4 regions of the Comamonas sp. A7-5 genome follow, and region 3 is predicted to be linked to each of the others. Evidence: predicted binding sites of a transcription regulator. Region 3 holds the regulator's gene; each other region holds the start of a gene.

Region 1 (2,202 bases), on a different contig from region 3:
GCGCCGCTCAAGAGTCTGCTGCTGCCCCAGGCCATTGCCTTCAAGCTCACCGTCATGCGCGAGCAGCGCAGCGACCTCTACCAGCACAGTCTGCAGATGACGCTGGTGGCGATCTTTCTGGCGCTCAAGAACGGCTGGACCGAGCGCGAATGCGTGCCGCTGGCCACGGCCGCGCTGCTGCACGATGTAGGCATGCTCTATATGGACCCGGTCTGGACCGACCCGGACCATCGCTTGAGCGGCGAGGAACGCAAGCATCTGGTCGCGCATTCCGTCACCGCCATGCTGGTGGTGCGCAGTACCGAACTGTATTCGCGCGCCGTGGAAATCGCCGTGCTCGAGCACCATGAGCGCATGGATGGCTCCGGCTATCCGCGCGGCATCAAAGGCAACGCCATTTCGCCCATGGGGCAGGTGCTGCTGCTGGCCGAGGTGGTATCGGCCTTTTTCGAGAAATTCACGGACATGCCGGGCCAGCGCCTGTCGCTCATGCTGCGCATGAACCACAAGAGCTATCCGGCCGATCTGGTGCACCTGATTCTGCCGTTGCTCTACGACGAAATCAGTCCCGGCAAGCCGCTGGCGCCGCTGCAGGCCGAGTTCTCCCACAGTATTGCGGCCCTGGAGGCTGCGCTGCGCAAATGGAACGAACTCAGGCGCGACTTTCCCGAGCACTGGCAGCAAATGCCCGATGCGCAGGCGGCAGTGGCCGTGGAGGCCAGTCTTGCACAGCTGCAGAAACAGCTGGCTGAAGCGGGCTCCCACCCCAGTCAGCAGCTGGATGTGCTGAGCTATTTCAAGGACGACGCCTTGGGCATGAGCGAGCTGGCCCTGGTCAACCGCGAGGCTCTGTGGCAGTTGCAGGCCATCATGAACGACTGCCTGCGCCGCTGGCCCACGCTGGGGCAGGGCGGCTCCACGCTGGAAGTCGCCGTGGCCGAGTGGTGCGAGGCCTGCGCTCAGCTGATGCCGCAGGCAGGCCGCAGCTCGGCCATGAATGCCGACAGGCAGTCGCTCAATTGAGGACATTGACTGCGAGTTTTGCCCAGGACGGCTGGCCTCAAGTCTGATAGCGGCAGGCGCTAAACCGGTATTTCTTCAAAATTCTGTGCATCACGCCGCAGCGCGGCGTGCTTTGCTGCGTCTGCTTGCGCCATCCTGAAAAAGTATTTTTGATAGCGCACGACGTCCGATCTACAAGGGTTGACCGTATCTGTAAGGCCTTGTTTTGCGCGGAAACTTGAATAACTGTATATTTGTACAGTATTGAAGAGCTTTCGCATGCATACCCAGCCCATGACATCCTTGGCCCATCCTGGCTCACCGCCCGGCATGACGGAGTCTGTCCGGCAGCAAACAGGTGCAGAGCAGGGCGTGCGGCCGGGTCTGTCCGCTGCGGGCAGCCCGCATTTGTCCGCCATACAGATTCCCGGTGTCTGGCGCGGCACGGACTGGCAGGCGGGCGCCGGCTCTCAGGTCTGGCCCAGCGGTCATGCTGCGCTGGATGCCGAGCTGCCGGGCGGCGGCTGGCCCGGCAATGCCTTGATTCAGCTGCAGCAACCTGCGCACTGCCATGCGGAGTGGGCCTTGCTGTTGCCCGCGCTGGCCGCCCGTGTCCGGCAGCATGCGGCTTCACGCGCGGATTCAGGGCTGGGCCAACTGGTGCTGGTGGCTCCACCCTATCTGCCTTTTGCCCCGGCCTTGCAGGCCGCCGGTATTGACGCGAAGCGGCTGTGCGCGGTGCAGCCGGGGCGCAGTGCCCAGGATCTGGCCTGGGCCTGCGAGCAAGCTCTGCATTGCCGGGATGTGCTGGCGGTGCTGGCCTGGTTGCCCGAACTTCCCGCGTCCACGCTGCGCCGCTTGCAGCTGGCCGCCGCTTCGCAGGGCCGGCCTCTGTGGCTATGGCAGGAGCTGCAGGCCGAGTCGCGCAGCTCCCCCGCCGCATTGCGGTTGAGACTGGAGAGAGTCACGACAGTCTTCGCTGCTCAGCAGGCGCCGGGTTTGCGGATACAGATACTGAAGCGCCGTGGGCCTTTGCTGGAGCGCCCCATACAGCTCGCGCTTTCGCAGTGGGCCTGGCAGCCCGTGCTGCAGGCGCAGGCCCAAAGACATGCGCGCCAGAGCGAGGAGGCTGCCATGCTCATGCAAGGGCGCATGACAGTCGCCGCTCCTGCAACGGCCTCGCCTTGGATGACGGAGGCA
Region 2 (2,202 bases), on a different contig from region 3:
AAAGGCCACGGTGGCCACCGAGCGCAGACCGTAGATGCCCGACAGCAGGTAGCGCTTGGGCAGCCTCTGGCCCAGATTGCCGGCCAGATAGGTGCCGAAAATATTGAACAGGCCGACCAGGGCCAGTGAATAGCTGGCCACATGGGGCGCCATGCCGAAGTCCTTCAGATAGCTGGGCATATGCACGCCGATGAACATGACCTGGAAGCCGCAGACAAAGTAGCCCGCCATCAGCAGCAGAAAGCTGGGATAGGTCCAGGCTTCCCTGAGCGCCTGGCCCACAGTCTGTTCGCGCTTGATGGGCGTGCTGCCGCCAAAGCCCGGCTCGCGCAGGCCGAAGGCCAGGGCGGCGATCAGCAGCGCGAACAGCGCCAGTATCAGCAAGGCATTGGACCAGCCGAACTGCGCGATCAGCTTGCCTTCCACGGGCACCATGAAGAACTGGCCGAACGATCCTGCCGCCGCGGCAACGCCCATGGCCCAGCTGCGCCGCGCCACGGGAATCTGCCGGCCCAGTACGCCATAGATCACGGCATAGGTGGTGCCGGCCTGGGCCGCGCCGATCAGCACGCCGGCGGTCAGCAGGAACACCGTGGAACTGGGGGAAAGCGCCATGCCGACCAGGCCCAGGGCATAGAGGATGGAGCCGCCGATCAGCACCTTGAAGGCGCCGATGCGGTCGGCCAGCATGCCGACGAAGATGCCCAGGATGCCCCAGGACAGGTTCTGCACGGCAATGGCCAGGGAAAAGTTCTCGCGCGTCCAGCCCATCTCCTGGGTGATGGGTTGCAGCCACAGCCCGAAGCCGTGGCGTATGCCCATGGAGAGCGTGACGATGGCGCCACCGCACAGAAGAATCTGCGCCATGGACATGGGGGCCGGAGTTGTCTTTGTAGTCATGCCGTGTGTGCGAAAAAAGGCTTGGGAGGCGGGCAACTTGCCACTTTAACGAAACAAGCTGTTTTGTGCCTGCACAGGCCGTCACATGCGTGGCAGGCTGGCCTGCCAGAATGCGTGACCGGCAAGCTGCGGCGCGGGAGCCGGAGCAGGGCGGAAGAAAGAAAAAGTGAGCGCCTTGCGCAATCCATGTAATGGATATGGATTTGAAACTATCCATAACGTATGAATGGCATGCGGTAGATGCTATTGTTTTCAGGGTATCCGCAGCGATGAAGACCCGGTAAAAACACGTTGCCAAGACAGATGTTCGGGCTTTGTGCAAGAGTATTGGGAGTAAACAACTGTGAATTTATCCAGCTCTCACTCGGAGAGGCTACTACAATCCGCCCCCATGGCAGTCAAACCGTCCAACGAATATTCCGAAGGCTCGATCCGCGTTCTCAAGGGTCTGGAGCCTGTCAAACAGCGTCCCGGCATGTATACGCGCACCGACAACCCCCTGCACATCCTGCAGGAGGTGATCGACAACGCGGCCGACGAGGCGCTTGCCGGCTACGGCAAGAAAATCAAGTTCACCATGCATGCCGACGGCTCCTACAGCGTGGAGGACGACGGCCGCGGCATTCCCTTCGGCCTGCACCCCGAGGAGAAGGCGCCCGTGGTGGAGCTGGTCTTCACGCGTTTGCACGCGGGCGGCAAGTTCGACAAGGGCAATGGCGGCGCCTACAGCTTCTCGGGCGGTCTGCACGGCGTGGGCGTGTCGGTGACGAATGCACTGGCCACGCGCCTGGAGGTGCAGGTGCACCGCGACGGCCAGGTGGCCACGCTGGTGTTCTCGGGCGGCGATGTGATCGAGCCGCTGAAGGTGCGCCCTTTGCAGGCCGGCGAGCGCAAGCAGGGCACGACGGTGCGTGCCTGGCCCGATGCCAAATACTTCGAATCCTCGGCCCTGCCCATGGGCGAGCTGGTGCATCTGCTGCGCAGCAAGGCCGTGCTCATGCCTGGCGTGGCCGTTTCGCTGATCAACGAAAAGTCGCGTGACACCCAGAGCTGGCAGTTCAAGGGCGGTCTGCGCGACTATCTGGCTCAGAGCCTGCATGGCGAGCCCGTCATCCCCCTGTTCGAGGGCGAGGGCTTTGCCGACAAGAACAACGACAGCTTTGCCGAAGGCGAGGGCGCGGCCTGGTGCGTGGCCTTCACCGAAGACGGCGCGCCGCTGCGCGAAAGCTATGTCAACCTGATTCCCACCACGGCGGGCGGCACGCATGACAGTGGCCTGCGCGACGGCCTGTTCCAGGCCGT
Region 3 (2,202 bases):
CACCTGGCGTGCACTGAACACCCGGCCCGCCACCACGGCAAGCACACCGCGGCCAGCAGCCTGCATGTCGGCCGCACAGGCCACGGCATCGCGCAGATTGCCGGGGCCGTCAGCCGAAATGGCTGTGGCCGGGCGCATGGCGCACGTCAGCACCACGGGCTTTGCCGGGTGCAGAACACATTGCAGAAACCAGGCGGTTTCCTCCAGCGTGTCGGTGCCATGGGTGATCACGATGCCGCTCACGTCATCACGAGCGAGCAGCTCGGCACATCGCAGCGCGAGTGCATGCCAGGTCGCGTGATCCATATCCTTGCTGTCCAGCTGCGCCAGCTGCTCCACCTGCAGCGATGCAGAAGCAACGCGCTCCAGGTCCGGCACGGCCTGCAGCAGCTGAGCCACGCCCAGTTGGGCCGCACGGTAGCCCACACTGGTGCCCGCCTGCTCGGCGACACCGGCAATCGTGCCGCCCGTGCCCAGGATGACGATATTTTTGTCAGGTTCCACTTGCAGTCCTCTTCAAACTGATTAAAAATACAGGTACTGGATGAACACACAGTATTCATCATCGATCGATCAAGGAATGCCCATGGACCACCCCAAGCTCACTCCCCGCCAGCAGCAGATTCTGGACCTCATCCAGTCCAGCATCGCTCGCACGGGTGCGCCCCCTACCCGGGCCGAGATTGCCAGCACCTTTGGCTTCAAGTCGGCCAATGCTGCAGAAGAGCATTTGCAGGCACTGGCCCGCAAGGGCGTCATAGATCTGGTCAGCGGCACATCGCGCGGCATTCGCCTGCGCGCCGATACCGTGCGCACCATCAATGCGGCACGCGGTGCCAGCTTTGCGCTGCCGCTCACGGCACTGGCTCCGCTGGTGCTTCCACTGGTCGGCCGCGTCGCTGCCGGCTCGCCTATTCTGGCCCAGGAACATATCGATCAGAGCTATTCGGTCGAGCCCAGCCTGTTTGCCGCCAAGCCCGATTACCTGCTCAAGGTCCGCGGAATGTCCATGCGTGACGCGGGCATCATGGACGGCGACCTGTTGGCGGTACAGGCTACGCATGAAGCGCGCAACGGCCAGATTGTGGTGGCCCGCCTCGGTGACGACGTGACCGTCAAACGCTTCAAGCGCACACCTCAAGGCATCGAGCTGCGGCCCGAGAACCCCGACTACAAGATCATTCACGTCGATCCTGAAGAGCCATTCGCCATCGAAGGCCTGGCCGTAGGCCTTATCCGCAACAGCATGTTCATGTAACGGGCAGACGGCGTCCCTCCGCCTATGCAGCGGAGGCACCGGGCCTCTTTCCCTCTCAAGCCCAGGTGGTAGGCGCGAAGCCGTTGAGCTTCGCCCTGGGCGGAGCTTTGCCTGAAGAACGCAATCCTGCCCTTATCCATGCCGCAAGGTCATCAAGAGGAGTTGCCAAATGGGATTCGCCACATCACTGCAGGCTTTGACACGCCTGACCCTTAAAGGGCAGCCTGCCACGCTGTCGCTCAACCCGAACTTCTGCTCTGATGATGCAAGCGAAGCCGCTGCAGAACCTGTATCCTTCACTACCAATCGCCCAAAGGCGAAGCAGATCAGCATTCCTGTCATGCGCGCCAACCGCGGCCGCAGTCGTCTAGGCAGCAATACGCTTTGTCCTCAGGCCTTTGCAGCGACACCAGAGCTGCAATCGCCAATAACCGACGAGTCTAGGCAAGCAGCTTCTCCACGACTTCTCAAGATCGTGCAGCGTGAGCCGTGCAGTCAGCCCGAATGCCTGCTGATCTGCGGACGCATGGCCGATGTCTGTGCCGCGCTGGAGCGTATGGCACTCCATGAGCAAGCAGCCCCGCAAGTCTGAAAGCTCAGTGAGGTTTGACTGCCTGCACTCGTGCAGCTCCGAGCCCGACCCGCGATAGGCCTGCAGGCGATGCAACAAAGCTTCCATTGCATCCAACAGGAAGCCACCTCAACGCTCTTGGCCCATCGGCCGGCAGATATGGCGCCAGACAACTCTGCCAGCAGTGCATAGGCAAAAACTCGATGTCGCCAGAGCAGGCCCTCCGTATTGGCGCCGAACGATCTGGATCGCCATGTAAATTATTTGCTGATGTTCTGCCTGTGCCTGTCCGCCGGAACGCATTTCGCACAAGCCTCGCAGCCTTCTAAACTCCTTGTCAGGCGCGAATATGCGTCAGAACGGATACCCGGAT
Region 4 (2,202 bases), on a different contig from region 3:
GTGCAAAGCGTTGCGCCAGCATATCGGCCCAGGCGCCCGTTCCCTTCATGCGCTGGCCAAACCTGCTGTTGTAGACCTTGCCGTCGGCTCTGCCCGCTTCGCTGATCCCATGCAGATCTCGCACCCGCTCCATCACGCGCTGGGCGCGCTCGGGATAGTGCAGCGTCAGCCATTCATTGAACAGCGGAGCCACTTCCCACGGTAGACGCAGTACTGCATAAAAAGCCTGTCTTGCACCGGCCTCGCTGGCTGCAGCCAGCACCTGCTCCATATCGTCGTTCAGGAACGGAATCTGCGGTGCCAGGCTGACGCCTACGGGTATGCCTGCCTCGCTCAGGGTCCGAATCATGCGCAGCCGTCGATGCGGCGCAGCGGCGCGTGGTTCCAGCTGCCGGGCCAGCTCGGGCTGCAAGGTGGTCAGCGTCACATAAACGGCCACCAGATGCTGCTGTGCCAGCGGCACCAGCAAATCAAGGTCGCGCTCGATGCCGCTGCCCTTGGTGACGATGGAAAACGGATGCCTGGCCTGTGCCAGAACCTCTATCACGCGGCGCGTCAACCCGACTTCGCGCTCCACAGGCTGGTAGCAGTCCGTGACCGAGCCGAGCATGATGGGGGCCGCCACATGACTGGACCGGGATAACTCGGCGCGCAGCACCTCGGGCAGGTTCTGTTTGGCAATCAGCCGGGTTTCGAAATCCAGACCCGGCGAATAGCCCAGATAGCCATGCGTGGGCCGGGCATAGCAATAGATGCATCCGTGCTCACATCCTCTATAGGGATTGAGCCCCAGATGAAAAGGCAGATCGGGCGATTCGTGGCGGCTCAGGGCTGATTTGGCCCGCTCCCACTCCAGATGGGTGCACCAGGTCTTGACCTCCTCACCCTCTTCGCTTCCTTCATCCTGTTCGGACTTGCCCCAGCCATCATCGAAACCCTGGCGCAGCTCCCGTGCAAACCGGTGCGTGATCTGGCTGGCAGCCCCTCGCCCCTTGATGAGCCGCACCGGCACATCGGTCCGAATGGATTCCAGCCCAGAGGATGAGGAAAGTTTCTTCATAAAACAACTGTACATAAATACAGTTATTCATTGCAAGAAATGAGCACTGACCATGGCTGCATCCCGGTCAATACGGTGAGGGTTGATTGAGTCAGATCTGGATAGAAAATGACTGCGCCCATTGTTCTATAGGCTTAGCACGCTCCATTAACTAGAGCAAGTTCAAAGTCAATCCGCACTCAGTGAGTGCGAGATGGCTTGGCAGTTTGCGATTCAGCACCGACAATCCCTTCAATGCACCAAGTTGGTGCCTTTCACTGAATGCCTTGGCCCGGACAACACCGTTGCCCGGGCTTTTGTCCGTTTGCGCAACGCCAAAGCGCCAACCACACCATCTCGCAAGGGAGTTACTACATGGAGCGCAAGCCCAATATCACTCTGTCCTCCTTGGACCTGGATCGCATTGAATCGCTGCTGGAAAAGAACAACAGCCAGTTCCCCGGCCGTGATGCACTGGAGGCGGAGCTGGACCGCGCGGATGTACTCGACCCCGCAGAAATACCCGCCAACGTGGTGACGATGAACTCCACCGTGCGCTTCACCATTCTCGAGATCGCCAAGACCAATACGCTGACACTGGTCTACCCCAAGGATATGGATGGCAGCGCCGACAAGGTCTCCATCTTTGCGCCGGTAGGCATCGCCCTGCTGGGCCTGTCAGTGGGCGATGAGTTCAAGATGCCCAGCCCTACCGGTCAGGTAACCGTGCGCGTGGATGCCATCGAGTTCCAGCCCGAAAGCGCGGGCGAGCTCCATCGCTGAACCGGCTCACCCAACAAAAAAAGCAGCTCACCGGAGCTGCTTTTTTGTTGCCTGGATCAGACTCAGCGCAAGCCGGCCAGCATGGTGGTCAGCAGACCCGCGCCGATCAGGCCTGCCTGCCAGCGCAGGGCCTGACTCCATGACGAAACATGGCGCTCCACCAATTGATACAGCGCGTAGCCGGCAGTCAGTGAAAGCACAAAGGCAAACGGGATGCCCACCACCGCGGCAGTGACCGAACCGTGCCAGAAATGGTTGACCACCGCATTGACCAGCAGGCAGATCGAAAAGTGAATCAGGAACACCGAGTAGGAGATCTCTCCCAGGCGACGCAGCGGCGCAAAACCCTGCCAGCGGGCAATGGCCTCGGTACGCATGCA

What was found. Region 3 encodes LexA, which represses DNA repair genes until DNA is damaged. Its sites were predicted from a motif close to ACTGTATNNNNATACAGT; they were not measured.
Region 1: imuA (translesion DNA synthesis-associated protein ImuA) is a predicted target of LexA. The motif match lies at 1,248-1,265, and genes of this name have one in related genera.
Region 2: AAIL67_RS12745 (DNA topoisomerase IV subunit B) is a predicted target of LexA. The motif match lies at 1,241-1,258, and genes of this name have one in related genera.
Region 4: AAIL67_RS22530 (PA0069 family radical SAM protein) is a predicted target of LexA. The motif match lies at 1,067-1,084, and genes of this name have one in related genera.

Annotation. Positions count from the first base shown of each region.
Region 1 is NZ_JBCPWO010000001.1:47,420-49,621, reverse strand. Features, by position in the region: gene AAIL67_RS00210 (HD domain-containing phosphohydrolase) at 1-1,023, shown strand, start outside; gene imuA (translesion DNA synthesis-associated protein ImuA) at 1,282-2,202, shown strand, end outside.
Region 2 is NZ_JBCPWO010000006.1:52,441-54,642, reverse strand. Features, by position in the region: gene AAIL67_RS12750 (MFS transporter) at 1-873, opposite strand, end outside; gene AAIL67_RS12745 (DNA topoisomerase IV subunit B) at 1,292-2,202, shown strand, end outside.
Region 3 is NZ_JBCPWO010000004.1:301,657-303,858, forward strand. Features, by position in the region: gene AAIL67_RS09445 (asparaginase) at 1-504, opposite strand, end outside; gene lexA (transcriptional repressor LexA) at 587-1,258, shown strand; gene AAIL67_RS09455 (hypothetical protein) at 1,428-1,850, shown strand.
Region 4 is NZ_JBCPWO010000020.1:18,580-20,781, reverse strand. Features, by position in the region: gene AAIL67_RS22530 (PA0069 family radical SAM protein) at 1-1,060, opposite strand, end outside; gene rnk (nucleoside diphosphate kinase regulator) at 1,415-1,822, shown strand; gene AAIL67_RS22520 (acyltransferase) at 1,885-2,202, opposite strand, start outside.